2 linked regions of the Spirosoma rhododendri genome follow. The protein of the gene in region 2 binds, or shares a complex with, the protein of the main gene of each other region. Links are inferred from orthologs where the notes say so. Each region holds a gene or a part of one and is shown on either strand. Other genes may lie near its edges.

The links.
Region 1: the proteins of scpA (region 2) and meaB are in contact, whole or in part, in a crystal structure (PDB 8DPB), measured with the Methylorubrum extorquens proteins. The link is inferred for Spirosoma rhododendri from one-to-one orthologs. Residues at the interface, in SOR27001.1 of Methylorubrum extorquens: Glu577, Glu578, Asn579, Asp580, Gly581, Arg582, Arg583, Arg585, His596, Ala604, Ser605, Ala608, Asp609, Gly611, Phe612, Asp613, Val614, Asp615, Ile616, Gly617, Pro618, Leu619, Glu625, Arg628, Gln629, Val631, Glu632, Asn633, Asp634, Glu661; in SOR26638.1 of Methylorubrum extorquens: Arg20, Ala21, Ala24, Arg25, Thr28, Ser32, Arg33, Arg34, His37, Thr98, Gly99, Gly100, Ser101, Ile102, Leu103, Lys106, Thr107, Ala110, Ala113, Ile114, Asp115, Arg116, Ala118, Phe119, Ile120, Arg121, Pro122, Pro124.

Annotation. Positions count from the first base shown.
Region 1 is NZ_CP051677.1:2,831,405-2,841,490, forward strand. Bases 4,643-7,458 are described here. They hold meaB (methylmalonyl Co-A mutase-associated GTPase MeaB), read right to left. Parts: upstream 6,632-7,458; coding sequence 5,654-6,631; downstream 4,643-5,653. Other genes in these bases: HH216_RS11725 (plastocyanin/azurin family copper-binding protein), read right to left, coding at 4,643-5,597; HH216_RS11735 (2-C-methyl-D-erythritol 4-phosphate cytidylyltransferase), read right to left, coding at 6,644-7,246; queA (tRNA preQ1(34) S-adenosylmethionine ribosyltransferase-isomerase QueA), read right to left, coding at 7,424-7,458. In the rest of the region: HH216_RS11705 (SusD/RagB family nutrient-binding outer membrane lipoprotein), read left to right, coding at 1-1,454; HH216_RS11710 (hypothetical protein), read left to right, coding at 2,019-2,552; HH216_RS11715 (hypothetical protein), read left to right, coding at 2,603-2,965; HH216_RS11720 (PQQ-dependent sugar dehydrogenase), read right to left, coding at 3,036-4,523; more of HH216_RS11725, read right to left, coding at 4,527-4,642; more of queA, read right to left, coding at 7,459-8,467; HH216_RS11745 (hypothetical protein), read right to left, coding at 8,588-8,944; HH216_RS11750 (DUF6932 family protein), read right to left, coding at 9,472-9,960; lepA (translation elongation factor 4), read right to left, coding at 9,961-10,086. UniProt on the Escherichia coli protein: Binds and hydrolyzes GTP. Likely functions as a G-protein chaperone that assists AdoCbl cofactor delivery to the methylmalonyl-CoA mutase (MCM) ScpA and reactivation of the enzyme during catalysis.
Region 2 is NZ_CP051677.1:702,066-712,317, forward strand. The notes cover bases 3,049-6,030. They hold scpA (methylmalonyl-CoA mutase), read right to left. Parts: upstream 5,606-6,030; coding sequence 3,491-5,605; downstream 3,049-3,490. Other genes in these bases: wecB (non-hydrolyzing UDP-N-acetylglucosamine 2-epimerase), read left to right, coding at 3,049-3,450; HH216_RS02730 (HI0074 family nucleotidyltransferase substrate-binding subunit), read right to left, coding at 5,635-6,030. Also shown: HH216_RS02705 (hypothetical protein), read left to right, coding at 1-149; HH216_RS02710 (glycosyltransferase family 4 protein), read left to right, coding at 155-1,162; HH216_RS02715 (glycosyltransferase family 4 protein), read left to right, coding at 1,176-2,291; more of wecB, read left to right, coding at 2,341-3,048; HH216_RS02735 (methylmalonyl-CoA mutase family protein), read right to left, coding at 6,166-7,521; chromosomal replication initiator protein DnaA, read left to right, coding at 7,768-9,201; HH216_RS02745 (GNAT family N-acetyltransferase), read left to right, coding at 9,215-10,177. UniProt on the Escherichia coli protein: Catalyzes the interconversion of succinyl-CoA and methylmalonyl-CoA. Could be part of a pathway that converts succinate to propionate.

The sequences.
Region 1 (10,086 bases), 2.1 Mb from region 2 along the record:
CTACCTCGACGCCCAACTTCGTATTTACGAACGCGTTGAACGTCACCGCAACGAATCTGGCGGGTAACAATGCTGGTAACGCCGGTCAGAACGCCAACGAACTTGGTTTCTATTGGGCCGGACAATGGTCGCAGGGCAACGGGTACATCATCAACACGGCCCAGTTTGCCTACCAGTTTACGAACGGCGATTTCAACTACTGGGACACGTTCTACGATAATCTGGAGGATTACCAATTCGTGATCAACAACGCCGATGCCAACAGCCAGAAGTTTCTGAAAGGCCCGGCGAAGGTGATGAAAGCGATGATCTTCCAGCAATTGGTCGATATGTATGGCAACATTCCTTATACGGATGCTCTGAAAGGGGCTTCGGTACTGGCCCCTAAGTTCGACGATCAGAAGGCTGTGTACGAAGCCCTGATAACGTCGCTCGATGAAGCCATCGTCGATCTGAAAGCAAACCCATTCACGGGTGGTTTTGGTACGGCAGATATTGCCTTTGGTGGTAACACAACCCGGTGGGTGCAGTTTGCCAATTCGTTGAAGATGCGGATTCTAATTCGCCAGTCGCGCATTACGGGCCGTGATTCGTATATCAAGCCGGAGATCAACAAGATCGTAACGGAAGGATCGGGCTTTCTGACGGGTTACGAAGCCAGCATTGGTGGCCCATCGTTCTTCCAGCCGGCAGCCGGGCAGCTCAACCCTGCCTATGATCGATGGGGGTATAGCGAAACAGGGGCGAAGCGCGCACTCAACAACTACCCGCGCCCAACTCAGTTTCTGATCAATACGCTAAAAATGAACGGGGATACCCTGCGTCTGAAGCGTATTGCCTACGCAACCGGTGGCGAAAACAGCAATAATCCGGGGGTAAGTACGAAAGCTGAAGTTGCGGCCAACTACTCAGGTACACCTTTCGGTGCCAGCTCTGGTTATCTGCCCGCCAATACTTCTTCGGTCGGCCCCAGCCTGCTCGTAAAAGGCGATTACAATCGGGCGTACATACTGATGACGGCGGCAGAGGTTCAGTTTCTGCTGGCTGAAGCCAAGCAACGTTACAGCGATGTGACGCTGCCCAATACGGCGCAGGCTTACTTTGAAGAAGGCATTGTTCAGTCGTTCCGCGTATTGGGCGCCAGTTCAACGGGTGCGTCTGCTTTCAAAGGAAGCAAAGTCAACAATTATGACTGGACAGCATCGACGGATAAACTGGCGGCTATCGCCTACCAGAAGTGGGTGGCACTGACCAATTTCAGCGGTCTGGAAGCGTGGGCCGAATATCGCCGGACCAATCTGCCCGTTACGCCACAAAGTGTACAGGTGCCGGATGCCCGTCGTCCATTGCGGCTGTTCTACCCAAATACGGAAGGCGGGTCGAATACCGCTAACGTAACGGCACAGGGCACTATCGACGTCTTCTCAACCCGTTTGTTCTGGGATGTAGACTAGCGATATCTGCTCTATGGCAAAAAGGCCCCGCTGCATAGTAGCGGGGCCTTTTTTATGGCTGGCGGATGAAAACAAAAAAGCGGTCCGACAAGGTCAGTCCGCTTTTCACATTACGCTTTATCCAACTATTAAAACTGCTATTTAGAGTACTGTCCACCGGGGCGGTCAGCTAAATCGTCGAGGCTGTAACCGTCTCTATGTATGAACATTAAAAAAGACGTGCTGCAAAATAACTGAGATGAAGCCAGAATCCGGCCTACCGTCCAATAAATAAAGCTCCGTTGAATAAGTGAATCAAGTTGGTGGAGGTGGCGCGATAGGTAACAACGAATAGCCGGATACTGAAATCATCGTACAAAATTTGAGTATTTATCACTACGCCTAAACTTAATATCGATGTATGTTCAGTACTTGATACAAAGATTTTGACGACTACCGAACACGAGTTTTACCTGTTCACCGAAAAAGCCGGTTGACACCCTGTTTCGTGGGCAGCCGCGCGATCTTTTTAAAAACTTTTGCCGGTATCGTCAGTTCTAATCAATACGTAAACAATGTAATAAGATGAGTGACGAACAGGACGATTACTCAATGAAGGATGCTCAGATAGCTGGCAAGCAGGAGCAGCCGCTCGGCACCGACGGAAGCGATCAGGATCGGGCCAATATCGACAATAAGCATCGCGAGAGTGAAGAAAACTCAGCGAATGGCCTCGACAGCGAAACGGTAGTTGGCGGTCAGGATGGCCGCAACAACCGGGGCATTGGTAGCACAGATATGGATAGCGAAAATGGCCTGCTCCGCATGAATGATATGGACGATAGTCAGATGCAGGTGACGGACGAAGGCATGGAAAGTGCTACTAGCGGTGAAAACCGGACGAATACCAGCACGGTCGATGTGACAACGAGTGGCCCCGACGATTATGCGTCGGCAGACGAAGTTGGTACACCCGACGCCGAAGTTCCGGCGAAGGAGCAAGCCGACGAAGATGATGAAGGCGACCCGGACAACACACAGCCAACTGGCAATGACGAGGCCGACGAGGAGCAGATCAGCCAGATCGGCACAGACCTCGACAACCAGCCTGCCTACTGATAAGCTAGTAATAGCAATTACTCAACGAAACAACTAAACCGAACAGAGCCATGAGCGTTAGCAGCAACAGCCGCAAAGAAAGCACGGAGTCGTACGCGGCTCAACAAATGCACAGTACGATGGGTATCGCGCCCGAGCTGGCCCAGTTGAACGATAAAAACCTAGACAACGATATGCCGTCGCGCGTAGCGAGCAGCAACGACACCGATGTGCCGGGCGATTACCAGCAGGCCGAAGCGTTAGCTGCCGAAGGCAATGATGCTGAAGCGAGCGGAGAAGGCGCATCCGTTGTTGATTCCAGCGACTCCATGGGTCATAAAGTGGCCGATGCCGATTGGAACACAACCACGGAAGACGGCGCAATCCCGGCGAAGCGTGCCGATGAGCCAGACCGGACGTTAGGCAACTCGTAGGATATATCAGTATATTGAAAAGGGCGGACCCGACGGTTCGCCCTTTTTGCGTTTATACCCCGGAACACTTCTAGTTTGCCCGGCCGACAGCGGGCGTACGAAGCCGATTCAATGTGTAGCAGATAACGGAGTTCATCAATTGCTTCGAACCGGCGGTCAGCTTGGCCAGATGCAGCTCGTAAATACGCTTCGGACGCAGTTGCGATAGCGTCAGCGATACCGTTCGGCGGTCGGGCGAGAGTTGTACTGCGGTAACTGGCACCGTCTGTACGTCTTTCTGTGGCGAGCCGTAGGCGCGGTGGTACTCGTAATAGTAGGAGCGGACTTGATAGTTTGCCAGCTGACGGGCAGTGGCTTCGTCGACGGGCTGCGTGAATGTCAGATCGAATCCGGTTGGGGTGAGTGTCATCGCCAGAATATCGAGTGGCGTACCGCCCGTGTATCGGATGCGCTGAAGGCCCCGGTCGCCCAGCCAGCCGTGGTCGGTTTGGCCCAGCCATAAACTACCGTCGGGCGAAAAAGCCAGTCGATTGTTGCCAATCCGCAGCGGTGTCCCGTTCGACCCACCTTTCGCGAAAAAAGGTACGCATGCGCCCTGCATCTGTCCGTCGACCATGTCGGGCAAAACGCGCAGCAGGTGCGGAAAATCCATCTCGCCAACGAACGTCTGACCAGCGAAAGGGCCAAATTTGCCACCGCTGTTGTCGACTACCATCTGGGTAGGCGAGTGCGCCATAATCTCGTGCGGAAAAGCGATACTTTCGACCGTCCGCATGCTGTCGAGGGTTTGGGGCGAAAGCGTCAGCGGGTCGATATCGGGAAAGCCGGGTCGCCAGACCAGACTCGTTGGGTGACCGTAGAACTTACCTTCTTCCACGTTGTAGAGTTTACTGGTACCGAGCCAGTCGCCCTGGTTGTCGGTGACCAGTAGCCGCCCCTGCGCGTCGATGCCAAGACCATTTGGCGACCGAAAGCCACTGGCATACGGTTTCACTTTGCCATTGGGCGTAATCTGCATAACCCAGCCCCGGTAGGGTACGCAGGCATACATCCGCCCCGGCCGTCCCAGCGAGTCGTACTGTCCCCGTAACTCGTCACGGATACCCGCGCCGTTGGATGCTGTGTTCAGGCTGATGTACAGATTACCCTTGCTGTCGCGGACGGGGCCGAACGCAAATTCGTGGTAGTTGCCCGACATACCAAACTGGTCGGCTACCGTTTCGTAGGTATCGGCCACACCGTCGCCGTTGGTATCGGTCAGGCGGGTCAGTTCGGGGCGTTGCATCACCAGCAGTTCACGATTGCTGACTGCGAGTATGCCCAGCGGATCGTGCAGACCTTCGGCAAACAGCTTCCAAGTCTTTGTTTTGGGGTTGTACAACATTACCTCACCCCGGTGAAAGCAGGCTGCCAGTCGCCCGTCGGGCAGAAAGGTTAGCCCGCCCGTTTCGACCGTCAGACCGGCAGGTGTCGGAATCGTTTCGATGGTGTAATAGTCCGAAATCGTATCGGTGGGGGCAGCCCAGAAACACAGCGATGCCAGGAGGGTGAGCAGCATAGATTAAAGCGTTGAGAGCGTAAGCGAAAACTGACGCGTACCAGCCGGTAGCCGAACCTGATTGTTTTGTAGCCGCCCGGCCGAAGGTTTGTACTGAATGCCCGGCTGAGCCGTGGCGTTAAAGGTCAGTGGTTGCCGGGTGGGGGAAATGGTAAACGTTCGCACCAGCCCGCGACCACCCGCCCGTGCCCGGACCAGTTCACGGATTTCCACACCATTGACCAGATACCGGAATTCCGGGTACCGGTCGATCAGGCGGTAGCCTTTGAACTGCACAACGGGCGTTTGGCTACCTACCCGCCACGGAAACCCGTCGGTATCGCGGTAGTAGATGTCGCCCACAACGGTGGTAAACCGCTGCCCTTTCCCGTCCCATTGCTCCGTATTGTCGACAAAGCCCCCCGACCACGCATAACGCAGTCGACACGAACCCGCGTCGAACACGTACGATTGGCCACCATCGGCACCGGGCAGGCCGACCGCGATAGCCGCCGGGCCGCAGTCGGCCATAAACGTTCGGCAGACGGCGGGGAGTGTCAGCGGATAGGGGTGCCCCGACGCTTTGGCGTGCTGGTGCATACCAACTTCGGCTACGCGATCCAGATTGGGCAGGTTGCGGTCGGTTTTGGGGTCGGGCAGCTTCTCCGGCTCATTCGTTGCGTAAACGACACCGTACATGACGGCTCCGTGCCCCGGATAGGTGCAAACAAACGGGTAAGCGCCGTCGGCTACCCTGACCGTCAACGAATCAGCAGCACCGGGCTCCACACTGACGGTATGCGCCAGCACATCATCCATAGCCGGAACGTGATGCATGGCAGGCCCTTTGTCGCCCAGCGCCAGCGCAAACTCAACCACCCGCAGCCGGGCGTTCGGCCGGGTAACGACGAGGTTATGGGCCATGTCGTCTTTGTTGAGAAAAACCAGATGCAACCGCGTGTTCGGCTTCACAACCAATCGCTTCTGATCGAACTGCAACCCGCCCGACGTCGTAATGGTAATTGTTGTATCGCGCTGTGCCCACGCCGACAGATTCAGCAGCAAGGCAGTCAGCAGCAACAGTGATTTATACATATCCGTAAAAGCAAAATCGACCCGTATTTTAACGTGTAGCTGGAGTACCCGCCAGGCTACTCACTCGCTAACAATACCTGAACGGCGGCAACGGGAAGCAACGTTCCCTGCCGGATCTGCGCTTCCAGCGCTGCGAGTTGTTCCCGCATTCCCGACTGATTGTAGAAACGGCTGTCGAGCTGGTGTCGGAGCAGAGCGCGAAACCAGGTGAGCTGCTGTTCCTGCCGACGTTGTAGAAACACACCGTTTTGCTGCATCTGCCGCTGATGATCGACGATCGTCTGCCAGAGTAACGGTATGCCCTCGCCGGACAGTGCTGAGCAGGTCAATACCGGGGGCGACCAACCCGTGCCGGTGGGTGGAAACAAGTGCAGGGCGTTGGCGTAGTCGAGTTGGGCGCGTCGGGCGAGGGGTACGTTGTCGCCATCAGCTTTGGTGATGGCCAGTCCGTCGGCCAGTTCCATGATCCCCCGTTTCATCCCCTGCAACTCGTCGCCCGCGCCAGCCAGCATCAACAGCAGAAAGAAATCGACCAACCCATGTACGACTGTTTCCGACTGCCCAACGCCCACCGTCTCGACCAGAATCACGTCGAAACCTGCCGCTTCGCAGAGCAGCATCGTTTCGCGGGTGTGATGGGCAACCCCGCCCAGCGAGTCGCCCGCCGGGGAAGGCCGTATGTAAGCCGACGGGTTCATCGACAGCGTTTCCATGCGCGTTTTGTCGCCCAGTAAACTCCCGCCCGATCGCTGACTGGTTGGGTCAATGGCAAGCACCGCCAGCTTATGGCCGAGTTGCGTCAGGTGTGTGCCAAACGACTCGATAAACGTGCTTTTTCCCACGCCCGGTACACCCGTAATGCCCACCCGAATTGCCTTGCCGGCATCGGGCAGTATTCGCCCCAGTACCGCCTGTGCCAATGCCTGATCGTCGGCCCGGCGACTTTCAACCAGCGTAATAGCCCGACTCAACAATAGTCGGTCGCCCTGCCGGATACCATCGGCGTACTGTTCGGGCGTAAGACGGTGACGCATAGGCAGCGGGGATCAGCGTAAATCGTCGGGGGTCGTGATTTTGATATTCTCATAGGCTCCTTCGATCAACGAAATTGGGAAGCCCGAAAACTCCAGCACACTGGCGCAGTCGGTAAAAAATGGCTGCTCGTCAACTGCAAACGCCTGCCGGAACCAGTCGAGCCGAAACGTTTGGGGCGTTTGTACAAGCTGATACTGCCGCCGGTCAACGGCGCGGCTGCGCCCATCGGCGTCGACTATACGCACGGAATCTTTTACCAGTACCGCCGTCACCGCCGATCCCAGCCGTTCGGCTGTGTCAAAGCTGTTCTGGATAATGTCAGGTGAAATAAACGGTCGGACGCCGTCGTGTACCGCAACCAGCGTGCCTGTTGTGGGGATAGCCGCCAGGCCGCACCGTACCGACTGAAATCGGGATGCTCCGCCGTCGATGGTCTGAATACCGGGAAAAAACTGGTGTTGTTCGCAGAGAGCCCGCCAGCTATCCTGCTCACGGGCGGGTAGCACCAGAATGAGTTGCGACGCTGGCAGAACGGCCAGAAAGCGTTCAAGCGTGTGTTGTAGAATGGGCTTGTCGCGCAGCAGCAGAAACTGCTTGGGTATATCGGCTTTCATCCGACTACCGCTGCCGCCGGCAACGATGATGGCGTAGTTACTCAAAACTCGTCGGGTACTAATCAGTGGTCGATAGCACAAAGCTACAACCCAGACTGATTAGTACCCGACGAGTTTATGAATCGACAGGAGTACAGGATTGTTAACTTTTCGAATCCTGTACTCCTGTCAAAAAAATTATAGAATCAGCATCGCGTCACCGTAGGTGAAGAAGCGGTACTTCTCCTTGATGGCTTGCTGATACGCTTCCTTGATAAGCTCGTGACCACCAAACGCACTCGTCATCATCACCAGAATCGACTCCGGCAGGTGCAGGTTGGTCAGCAGCGAGTTAGCAATTTTGAAATCGTAAGGAGGGAAAATAAACCGGTCCGTCCAGCCTTCAACAGGCTTGAGCCGACTGTTTGCCGATACCGACGATTCAACAGCTTTCAGCGACGTTGTACCGATGGCACAAACCCGCTTGCCCGCGTCGAGGGCCGTATTGACGATTTGCGCAGCGTCATCGCCGATGCGGTAATTTTCCGAATCGGTCTTGTGTTTAGTCAGATCTTCAACATCGACCTGCCGGAACGTGCCCAGCCCGACGTGCAGTGTAACCGGCGCAAAGTGAATGCCTTTGATCTCCATCCGCTTCATCATCGCGCGGGTGAAGTGCAGGCCCGCCGTGGGGGCTGCTACTGCACCAACGTGCTGCGCAAAAACGGTCTGGTAATAATCGCGATCGGCTTCTTCAACGTCGCGGTTGATTTCGCGGGGAATCGGCATTTCGCCCAGTTCATCCACCGCTTTCATAAACTCCTCGTGATTGCCGTCGAACAGGAACCGGATCGTGCGGCCGCGCGAGGTTGTATTGTCAATTACTTCAGCAACGAGGTCGCTGTCGCCGAAATACAATTTGTTGCCGACACGAATCTTGCGGGCTGGATCGACCAGTACGTCCCACAGTTTCATTTCACGGTTCAACTCCCGCAGCAGGAAAACTTCGATTTTGGCACCGGTTTTTTCCTTGTTGCCATAGAGCCGCGCGGGAAACACTTTCGTGTTGTTGATGACCATTACGTCACCATCGTTGAAATAGCTCAGTATGTCTGAAAACTGCTTGTGCTCAATGGTTTTGGCCTTGCGGTCGACGACCATCAGCCGCGATTCGCCCCGCTCAACCGGGTATTTGGCAATGAGACTGTCGGGCAAATCGAATTTAAATTCAGATAACTTCATAGCAGATCAGCACTGAAAAAGAACGGCTTACTTTTTTATAAGGGCCGCAAAGATAAACAAAAACCCGAAAACTTTATCAGCTTCCGGGTCTAATTCTTGGAATTATGGGTAAAATGCTTATCAGTTTGCCGCAAACGGATCAATCGGCTGCACAGCCCCATCAGTATTGACCGTCGGCCGCTCACCCACGTTGAATTTTGCCATCAGTTCGGGCGAAACGGCTGAGTACGTACCCTGAGCTGCTACGAACACACCTTTCTTGCCGTTGTTGGTCGTGATGGCATAGACTGTCATCTCATCGCCGGGGTCTGATGTGCCTTCGAACCGGTGAAACTCATCGACTAAAAAATCATCACCCTTCAACTTTACATCGCTGTCCTGTTCGGTCAGGTGATCGTTTTGAGCGTCAAATTGGTGTGTATACCCACGTTCGTGGAGGGATTCCATTGCCTGGGTTACCGTATCGTAATTTGCCATGACTGTGTCTTTTTAGTGAATTAGCGCAAACCGAAGTCCTGATTTGCCGGGTTTGTCTGATTAACCCACAGTAGGCCGGATAGTTTTAAGTCAGCATGAATACCCTGCCTTGTGTGGATTTGACAACGGACACGTATGTCTATGAATTGATACTGTGTGCGCGAATCAGTGAAACCGATGCAATGGTAATGGCAACGAACCCGATGGCGCCGACGACTGATTCATACAGCGTTGGGAAGTCTTAGCTATAGGAATGAATCAGGGTATGGGCAAACCGTGGTTTAGTTGACGGTTTATCCATACCCTGACTAATCTAAATGCCGTACGGCTATGCTGCTCTCAATTGAATGTCTGCCCGAATGTGCAGGTATGACAACAGCTCTTCCAATTGCTGAATGTATTGACCTCTAAGCCGTTCGTAGCCCTCTATGGCCAATGAATCAGCGGGTCGCTGCTCCGTATGCAGTTGAATTAATTCGTTCAACTGCTCAATTCGACCCAGGACATCGATTATTTCACTTCGCAGATTATGAGATTGATTCATCATGCCAGGTGATTTGAACAAATCCTTTGGAGAACTTCGTGCGCGTAACCCGATCAGGTTTTGTCGTGGTAAACTGAAAAAACCACTGTGTGCGATCGGAAAGATACAGAAAATAATTACGTTCACCCGGCTCAATCAATCGCACAAAATACAGATCAAGATGTGGATATTGATCACGAAGCGTCCGCATCTGGTGCTCAAAACGATGGTGATAGAAGGCCGGTATGACTATCACCGCGTCTATGTCGTTCGGATACTCTTTTTTCGTGACGAAACTACCATCTATCCACAACGTAATAGTTAGGATCGACAACTTGTTTAGCGAGAAAATGAAAGACCGCAACATGCTGATTAGATCACGCCGATGCTCGTTCCAGCCAAATACATTCTCGAACGAGTTCCAGTCTGTTTCAATCAACTCGTAGGGCATCAGATGCCCCTTTGCATCGAATTGTAAAGTACCCGATGGCATCTAGTTGATTTTCAACACGGCCATGAACGCTTCCTGTGGAATCTCGACGTTACCGACCTGACGCATGCGTTTCTTACCTTTCTTCTGCTTGTCGAGCAGTTTGCGTTTCCGCGAAATATCACCGCC
Region 2 (10,252 bases):
CAACGCTTATTTTGTGGCTTCCCATGCTGTTTGTAGGGTGCCTGACCATGGAAACGGATCTGCTTTCGACCTGGGGAAGTCTACTCAACAACGCTTTATTTCTGCTGGTGCTGTACGGGCTGCTGAAGCGATTTTCGATTCAGCTCTAACAGCCATGCGTATCACGTACCTATTTCGTAGCCCCGGCACCGGCTACAGTATCGAAACGCTGTTCGGCACGATTCGGCAGGCCGTGGGTCAGCAGACCGGCACCGGGCCAGATTCGGTCTATCTGCCCCGTGTCAGCCGTAGCCTGCGCGATGTCTGGCACAACCTGCGCTTCATCCGGCGGCAGCGATTCCAGGGAATCGTTCACATCACCGGCGACGTGCAATACGCGGCATTGGCCCTACCCGCGTCGCGCACCGTACTAACAATTCACGACTGCATTCCGCTCGAACGCTTCCGACACCGCCCCCTGCGCTACGCCCTGTTCTGGCTGATTTGGTATTACCTGCCCATCCGACGGGCGCGCGTCGTGACGACGATTTCCGAAAAAACGCGGCAGGATCTGCTTCGGTACGTTGGGCGTGTGGCCGAAAAAGTCATAGTAGTGCCCAACGCTGTCGATCCGGCTTTTCTCGCCCAACCGGCTGATTTCAACACGATAAACCCAATCATTCTACAGGTCGGTACGGCATCTCACAAAAATATTCCGCGCCTGCTCGATGCGCTGACGGGCATTCCCTGCACACTACGGCTCGTTGGGCCGCTCACGCCCGATCTGCGGAAACGACTTCAGCAAAACGCCATTCACTACGAATCGTACCAGAACCTTGATTCAACCTCTATCCTAAAAATTTACACTGAATCAGATTTAGTAACATTTACGTCGACGTATGAAGGTTTTGGTATGCCTATTGTAGAAGCCAATGCTGTTGGCCGGGCGGTGCTGACGTCAGCGATTTCGCCCCTGCGCGATGTAGCTGGCGACGCGGCTCACCTGGTCGATCCTGCTGATACCGAAGCTATTCAGCAGGGCGTATCGCGACTCATCAACGACACGGCTTACCGGCAACAGCTAATCGATGCTGGCTACCGAAACGCCCGGCGTTTTTCGCCCGAAATGATTGCTGTTCACTATCTGACTCAGTACCAACGCCTGATTCCTTACCACCGTTAACGATATAGTTCGTATGACCATTCTAATGTCGGCCGACTGGTTTTACCCTTGCCACATCGGCGGGCCAAGCAACACGATCTACTGGCAGGCCCGCGCCCTGACCCGCGCCGGACACTCGGTATTCGTCATCGCAACGGCGCAGGGGCAGCAGTCGTCCGTCCCGCTCGACAAATGGCTGACGATGGACTGCGGACAGGTTATTTACACGCGGAATCCGCATTTTTACCTGCCCTTCCGCCACATCTGGCAGGGCTGGCGGACTATGCGCAAAGCCGATGTCGTTCACCTAAACAGCCTGTTCTACCCCAGTTCGCTGGTGTTGGCGGTGCTGGCGCGGCTGCTGGGCAAACCGGTTATCTGGTCGCCCCACGGCGAACTCAGCCCGCCCGCGCTCGACTATAGTCCGCGCATCAAGAAAGCAGTGCTGAGCCTGATCTGGCTCTTGCGGAAGCAGGTGCTGTTTCACGCCACATGCCCCGCCGAAGCGACCTATATCCGGCAACAGTTCGGCCCCTGCGCCACCGTCAGCGAAGTACGCAACATGATGGACATTCCCCTGCCCGTCGACCGCAAAGCCCGGCCTTATCTGCTGTTTATGGGCCGGATTCATCCCATCAAAGCCATCGATAAACTGATCGACGCGCTGGGCCAGTCGGCCCTGTTCCGGCAGAGCGACTACGAACTGATTATTGCCGGGCCGGAGTCGGACCCAGTCTACGCAAAGCAATTGCGCGAACAGATTCGGCGGCTTAATCTGCACCAGAAAATCGTTTTTTCAGGACTGGTGACGGGCGCGATCAAAGACCAGTTTTATGCCGATGCGCTGATAACGATCCTGCCCTCGAAGTCGGAGAGTTTTGGCAATGTGGTGCTTGAATCGCTGGCGCAGGGCACGCCGGTTATTGCGTCGACGGGTACGCCCTGGGAAGTGCTGGAAGCCGAGCAGGCGGGTAGCTGGGTGCCAAACGATGCTACGGCACTGCAAGAAGAAATTGACCGCTACCTGAGCATGTCGCCGGAGCAGTATCAGCACTACCGCAGTCAGGCGGCTACGCTGGCCCGGCAGCGTTTCGACATCAACGCCAACGTCGACCAATGGCAATTCGTATATCAGGCAATGGCAGCCTGATTGCGGAGCAACGACCCCGTGGGTCGACGGATTCTGCTTACCTTGCTTCGTGAAGATTCTTACCGTTGTCGGGGCCCGGCCCAACTTCGTAAAGGTAGCCCCGCTACACCGCGCGTTTCAGGCCGACCCAACCATCGAGTCGAAACTCGTACATACCGGGCAGCACCACGACGCCCGGATGAGCGACGTTTTTTTCCAACAGTTCGACCTGCCCCAGCCCGATTATTTTCTGGGCATAGACAGCGGCACGCCAACCCGTCAGACTGCCGATATTCTGCTGCGTTTTGAACCGATTCTGGCGCGGGAACAACCCGACTGGCTCGTCGTTGTGGGCGACGTAACAAGTACATTGGCCTGCGCGCTGGTAGCTGCACGGCTGGGTATCCGGGTGGCGCATGTCGAAGCGGGGCTGCGCTCCGGCGATCGGCAGATGCCCGAAGAAATCAACCGCATCCTGACCGATCACCTGGCCGACCTGCTGTTCGTGACTGAGCAAGCGGGTTTGGACAATCTCCACCGGGAAGGCATTCCCGACGCGAAGGTTCGGCTCGTGGGTAATCTCATGATCGATTCGCTGGTGCATCATCGCCCGGCCGCCACAGCGCTGAATACAATTGGTAAGCTGGGTTTATTGCCGAAACGTTACGTGTTGCTGACCATGCATCGCCCCGCCAACGTCGACACCGAAACCGGGCTTCGTAGCGTCGTAGAGATTGTGACGGAACTGGCTAAACGCCGACCGGTGCTGTTTCCGCTGCATCCACGCACCCGCGCCAGCCTGATTCGGCACGAGTTGCTGGATAGGCTGACGGCCACGCCGAACGTCCGGCTGCTGGACCCACAGGGCTATCTGGAGTTTCTGAATCTGCTGGAAAACGCGGCCATTGTGCTGACCGATTCGGGCGGTGTTCAGGAAGAAACGACTTACCTCAACGTACCCTGCCTGACGCTCCGCACCACCACCGAACGACCCGTTACGGCGTCACTGGGTACGAATCGACTTATCCCCGGCCTGACCCCGACGGCCGTTCTGGAAGCAGTCGACGCGGCCCTAACCCGCCAGCAGAGCCCCAAAACAACTATTCCACTCTGGGATGGCCGCGCGGCTGAACGGATTGTCGAGTGTCTCCGGCAGCTTCCAGCTGTCGAGCCGCAATAGCGGCTAACCAACCCGCCTGATTCTGTTGCTAGTATCTCACCTATTCCGCCAGTTCGGTCATTAGCTCATTCAGGATTTTTTGGGCGGCTATCGAGATGACTGTGCCGGGGCCAAACACGCCTTTAACGCCCGCGTCGTACAGGTACTGATAGTCGCCTGCTGGGATGACGCCCCCCGCAATGACCATAATATCGGCCCGGTCCAGTTTCGCCAGCTCCTCAATTAGCTGCGGCACTAGTGTCTTATGCCCTGCCGCCAGACTCGACACGCCCACGATATGCACGTCGTTTTCGGCGGCTTGACGGGCCACCTCGGCGGGCGTCTGAAACAGCGGCCCCATGTCGACGTCGAAGCCCAGATCGGCAAAACTGGTCGCGATGATTTTAGCGCCCCGGTCGTGCCCATCCTGCCCCATCTTCGCAACCAGAATTCGGGGACGGCGACCGTCGAGTTCGGCAAACTGATCGCTCAGCTGCCGCGCCAGCCGGAAGTTTTCGTCATCCGACACTTCCGCCGAATAAATCCCGGATACGGCCCGAATCGTGGCTTTGTGCCGCCCGAATACCTGCTCCAGCGCGTCGGAAATTTCGCCCAGCGTAGCCCGGTGCCGGGCTGCGTCGACAGCCAGTTCCAATAGGTTATCGGTTCCCTGAGCAGCTTCCGTTAGTGCAGCCAGTGCCCGTTCGACCTGCGCCGGGTCGCGCTCGGCCTTTACCCGCGCCAGTCGGTTTAGCTGAGCGTCGCGCACGGCTTTGTTGTCGACTTCAAGCAGTTCGATGTCGGTAGGCACATCGGGCTGGTAGCGGTTTACACCCACGATTACGTCTTTCGCGCTGTCGATACGGGCCTGCTTCCGGGCGGCCGCTTCCTCGATACGCAGCTTGGGCAGGCCGGTGTCGATAGCTTTGGTCATACCCCCCAAGCCTTCGACTTCTTCAATCAACGCCCACGCTTTGTCGACCAGTTGGCTCGTCAGGTAATCGACGTAGTGCGAGCCGCCCCAGGGGTCGATAGCGCGGGTGATGTCTGTTTCGTTCTGTAGATAGAGCTGCGTATTTCGGGCGATACGGGCCGAAAAGTCGGTGGGCAGCGCAATGGCTTCGTCAAGCGAATTGGTGTGCAGACTCTGCGTACCACCCAGCACAGCGGCCAGAGCTTCGATAGTCGTCCGGGCGACGTTATTGAACGGGTCCTGCTCGGTCAGGCTATAGCCGGAGGTTTGGCAGTGCGTCCGTAAGGCCAGCGACTTCGGATTGTTCGGAGTGAACTGCCCAACGATGCGCGACCACAGCAGCCGCCCGGCGCGCAGCTTGGCAATCTCCATGAAGTGATTCATACCGATACCCCAGAAAAACGACAGCCGGGGCGCAAAATCGTCGATACCCATGCCCGCCCGCAACCCCGTCCGGATGTATTCAAGCCCGTCGGCCAGCGTGTAGGCCAGCTCGATATGTGCCGGGGCACCCGCTTCGTGCATGTGGTAGCCGCTGATGCTGATCGAGTTGAAGCGGGGCATGTGGCGACTGGTGTACGCGAAAATATCGCCCACAATCCGCATCGACGGTTCAGGCGGGTAGATATACGTATTCCGTACCATAAACTCCTTCAGAATGTCGTTCTGAATGGTGCCCGACAGCTTTTCCGGCGATACGCCCTGCTCTTCAGCCGCGACGATGTAGAACGCCATCACCGGCAGCACAGCCCCGTTCATGGTCATCGACACCGACATCTGATCCAGTGGAATTTGATCGAACAGAATCTTCATATCCTCCACCGTATCGATAGCCACACCCGCCTTACCCACGTCGCCCACGACGCGCGGGTGGTCGGAGTCGTAGCCCCGGTGCGTAGCCAGATCAAACGCCACCGATAGTCCCTTTTGCCCGGCAGCCAGGTTGCGCCGATAGAACGCATTCGACTCTTCGGCGGTCGAGAAGCCCGCGTACTGCCGCACCGTCCAGGGCTGGCGCACATACATACTGGCATACGGCCCCCGCAGATACGGCGGAATCCCGGCCTGATCGCCCGCGAACCGCTCTACCGCTTCGGGCTGCGTCTCGACAGGAATGCCTTCGGCCGTAACGAACGGTTTGCCCGCCGGTTTCGTAGGTGCTGGCTGGGCGGGTGAAGCAGATCGGTTGAAGTCGGGTTTCATAAGGTAATGCTTTGCCAGGGAGGTGATCGTCAATTCCCAATAAAGAGCGTGTTTAGTTTGGTTAGTAAACCGACATAAGTAACCGTAATCAAGGTCAATACGAATCGGCGTTTCTCTCCATCGTGACTATACATCAGTTCGTTTCTATCAATGAGCATTTGTAGCCACAAATGCCCATCCGTCAACAGCCCGTCCTGAATGGCCTGTTTGATAACAACACGCGGCCCTTTTACATCAGCATGGCCAGCCTCCTGCGCCAGATAATCCTGTAACGTTTTCCAGGCCAGTTCGAAGGTGAATTTAAACCGCAAAATAGCCCCGTCTTTTTCCAGTTCGTTCAAATCTGGATAAGCTGCCAGTCCGGCTGTTAGCTGGCCCAACGCCCGCTGAAACGATTCGTGCCGCTCAATCCATCGCTTTGCCATCGTTCATCATTACTAGTTTAAACACAGAGTCACAGAGCACGTAACGATGGTTTCTCATCCCAACGCATACACGTCGATTTTCCCGTCAAGAAGAACGGTATCTGTGTTCTCCGTGACTCTGTGTTGAAAAACTCATCATTCGAATTCAGCCGCCAGCCGTCGGTCGGGTAGCAGGCCGGTTTGTGCAGCCGGTACCACAGCATCCTGTCCGGCACTCGGCTCATCGAACCGAAATTTGGTGACACCCACCAGCACCCGGCCCTGACGCACGGCATCTACCTTCGCCTGCCACGACCGCTCGATTTGCTCGCCTACCCAACCAGACGACAGCCCAGCCAGCAAACCGCCCTGTTTTTCCAGTTCAAGAAATAGCGTCCAGGCCGATTCGGTCAGCTCATTCGTCAGTGTTTCTATATAGTAAGACCCGGCTGATGGGTCGGCCACTTTGTCGAGGTAGCTTTCCGCTTTCAACAGTACTGATACGTTGCGGGCGATGCGTTCACTAAAGGCCGAGGGCGTTGTCAACACGGCGTCGAACGGATGAACGGTCAGCACGTCGGCCCCGCCAATTACGGCTGCCATCGCTTCAGTTGTCGACCGGAGCAGGTTGGTGTTAGGCGTTGCTTTGGCATCGTAGAATGTCGATGTCTGGGCGTGGATGTAGGGTGCTGGTACGCTCTTCAGATCGTAACAGCCAGCCAGCCGGAACCACAGCACCCGTAGGGCCCGTAGCTTGGCAATTTCCAGAAAATAACCCGTCCCAACCGACACCGACAGTATCGTCCGGTCAAGCAGTTCAGTTATCGACAAACCAGCGTCCGTCAGCGCGTCGTACTGATCGGACAGATTCCCCAGCAGAAAAGCCAGCTCCTGACTGGCGGTAGCCCCCGCATTATGGAACACGTGACTACTGGCGCAAATCGTCCTGAAACGCGGTGAACCACCTGACAACCGGGTGGCCTCGGCGTATGTCGTTTGTAGTGTATCGGCGGCTTTTCCCGTATAGACGTACGCGGCAATCGGGTCGCTCAGCAGCCCGCCCCGCCACTGGTACGGCGCGACGTTTAATAGCATTTTTACCAGTTCGTCGGGTTTGCCGGTTCTGAAAAAAACGGGCGTTTCGCTTAGTTTGATACCGCTGATTATCCGCGACACCGACACCGGATCAACCGCGTCGGGCAGCGACAGCACCAGCGAATCGGCCCCGCTATCGAGCAGCTGCCGCAGTCCGGTACTGGCCTCTCCGCCATCCTTCACCACCCGTTCCGGCGCGTTGAGCCATCCCGGCTGGGTCCGTTGTGCGCCCTGTATGGCCGTCAGCGGTAGGGTTGTCAGGGCGTCGGCGGTGTAGTACGGCTCCATTGTGAATCCGTCCGGCGTCAGCCAGCGTAGCCCTTCGTCGGCCCGCTCATCTTTCAGTTCCCGGCGAACCTGCTTTTGCCAGTCGCTGAACGTCGCGGGGGCGAACGATTGGGGAGAATATGTATCCATAACGAAGCGAGTTGCCTTATTACTGGTAAAAGTAGTATTTTCTCTTTTCGGGGACAATCCGGCCACGTAGTATCGTAGCGCACAGTGGGGTTGCATTATTCGAAGGGATTCGCGTACGGCATTGTCCCAGCCTTTGTTTCGCGGTATTTTCGCCTGAACAAGATCGAGATAGGCTGCCAAGCCAGATATTTCCCTACATTTGTCTCCCTTTTTTGCACCCCATTACGTAACGAATACGCTTTATCTGTGAACGGAACTCCCCAACCCGGCCCGCAACGCGAAGTAACAACGGTCTGGAACCGTTGCCTCGCCGTGATTCGGGACATCATACCGGAGCAGAGTTTCAACACGTGGTTTGAGCCGATCGTACCGCTGCGGCTCAACGGCAAGATCCTGACCATTCAGGTGCCGAGCGAATTTTTCTACGAATGGCTGGAAGAAAACTTCGTCCATGCGCTGCGCCGGGCACTCGACACGGCCATCGGGCGCGAAGGGCAGCTTGAGTATTCGATCATCGTCGACAAAGGCAATGAGCAGAACCGCCCGCTGACGGTGAACATGCCGACGACGAAGACGCCCCAGTCGGCCAAGCCCGACAACGTCAGCCCCGACATTCTGAAGAGCCCGTTTCAGCTCAAAGACCTCGATTCGCTGACGCTCGATTCGTACCTCAACCCGGTATATACCTTCGACAATTACATCGAGGGTGACTGCAACCGGCTGGCGCGGTCGGCGGGTTACGCGGTGGCCGAACGGCCGGGCGTTACGTCGTTCAATCCGCTGATGATTTACGGCGGGGTGGGGCTGGGCAAAACCCATCTGGTGCAGGCCATTGGCAACTACATCAAGAACAACAGCCAGAATAAGTTTGTCCTGTACGTCACGTCGGAGAAGTTTACCAACCAGTTTCTCAACGCCGTTCGTACCGATGGTATCCGCGACTTCACGTCGTTTTATATGCAGGTTGACGTGCTGGTGATCGACGATGTGCAGTTTCTCCAGAAAAAGGAAAAGACGCAGGAAATTTTCTTCCACATCTTCAACCACCTCCACCAGTCGGGCAAGCAGATCATCATGACCTCCGACCGGGCACCCCGCGCCCTCGATGGGCTGGAAGACCGGCTGCTGTCGCGCTTCAAATGGGGCCTTTCGGCCGATTTGCAAACGCCCGACCTGGAAACGCGCATCGCCATTATCCAGAAAAAGCTACAGGCCGAAGGTATTTACATTGAAGATGCGGTGATCGAATACCTCGCTCACAGCGTCAATACCAACGTTCGGGAACTGGAAGGCGTCATCGTGTCGCTGATTGCCCAGGCGTCACTCAACCGGCGCGACATCGACCTTGAACTGGCCAAGAACACGCTCCGCAACATCGTGGAAGATTCTGAGCGTGAGGTCACTATCGACTCCGTGCAGGAAGCCGTCGCTGATTATTTTGGCGTAACCGTGGCCGATTTAAAAGCCAAAAGCCGCAAGCGCGAACTGGTGCACCCACGGCAGGTGGCGATGTATCTGGCAAAAGAAAAAACCGATCTGTCGCTCAAATCAATCGGTTATCACTTCGGCGGACGCGACCACAGCACCGTTATTCATGCCGTGCAGACGATCAGCGATCTCGTCGCCAAACCGTCGGAAACGCGCAACGCGGTCGAGAAGCTGAAAGCCCTGTTTAAGTAGCCGCGACCTACCCGTGGCCCCTACCCTACTTCATCGTTCGCAGCTTGACACCCGCGCCTGGGACGACTGCATTGCCAACGCCCACAATCCGTTGCTCTACGGCTATAGCTGGTACCTCGACGCCGTGCTGCCCGCCCCCGACTGGCAGTGGCAGGCCGTGGTGCAGACCGACGCACAGGACCGCTACGTCGCGGTGCTGCCTATACCGCTGCGCCGGAAAGCCGGTCGATGGGTCGTACATCAGCCGTTGTTCTGCCCGTTTCTGGATGTATTCACCCGCGACGATCAGTGCGATCCGACGCCATTTTTGCAGGCCGTCGTCAGGCGATTCCGATACGGCTCCCGACTGGCGCTACGCTTTCCGCCCGCTTTGCCAAATCTGATCGTTCAGCCGCGCACAACGCATGTACTCGACCTGTCCGTCGGCTACGAACGCCTACTGGCGGGCTACACAGCTGACCGTCAGCTGAACCGCACGCGCGCGCTCCGGCACGGCTGGCAGGTTACCGACGAGACCGACTCTGAACCCCTACTGCTCCTGTTCCGGCAACACCACGCTCACACTATCGAGGGTGGCGTCGGTGAGTGGGCTTATGCCATTCTTAGGCGGCTTATCGATGAATTACAGCGTCGGGAACTGGCAACCTTGCGATACGCCAGACACAACAATCAGCTTGAAGCCGGGATGTTAATTGCTCACAGCGACAGCCGGGCCATCTATCTGTTCAATGCGGCTTCGGAACAGGGCAGACGGGGTAACGCCCGGACGCTGCTGCTCGATCAGTTTATTCAGCAGCAGGCCGGGCAACCGGTTGCGTTTGACTTTGAAAGCCCTGAAAAACAGTCGATAACTCAGTTTTACCGCAGTTTCGGCGCGGTCGAAGAAACCTACTATTCCATACGCTGGAACCGCCTGACCCGCCCCGAACGCTGGCTATTGATGATTAGACGCTGGCTGCTGAAACGAGGCCGCTAACGTGGTTATACGGCTTTAGTCGACGCTATCAGCGGATCGGATTATCGGGCCGGGTTAAACTTTTGCCCTGATTTC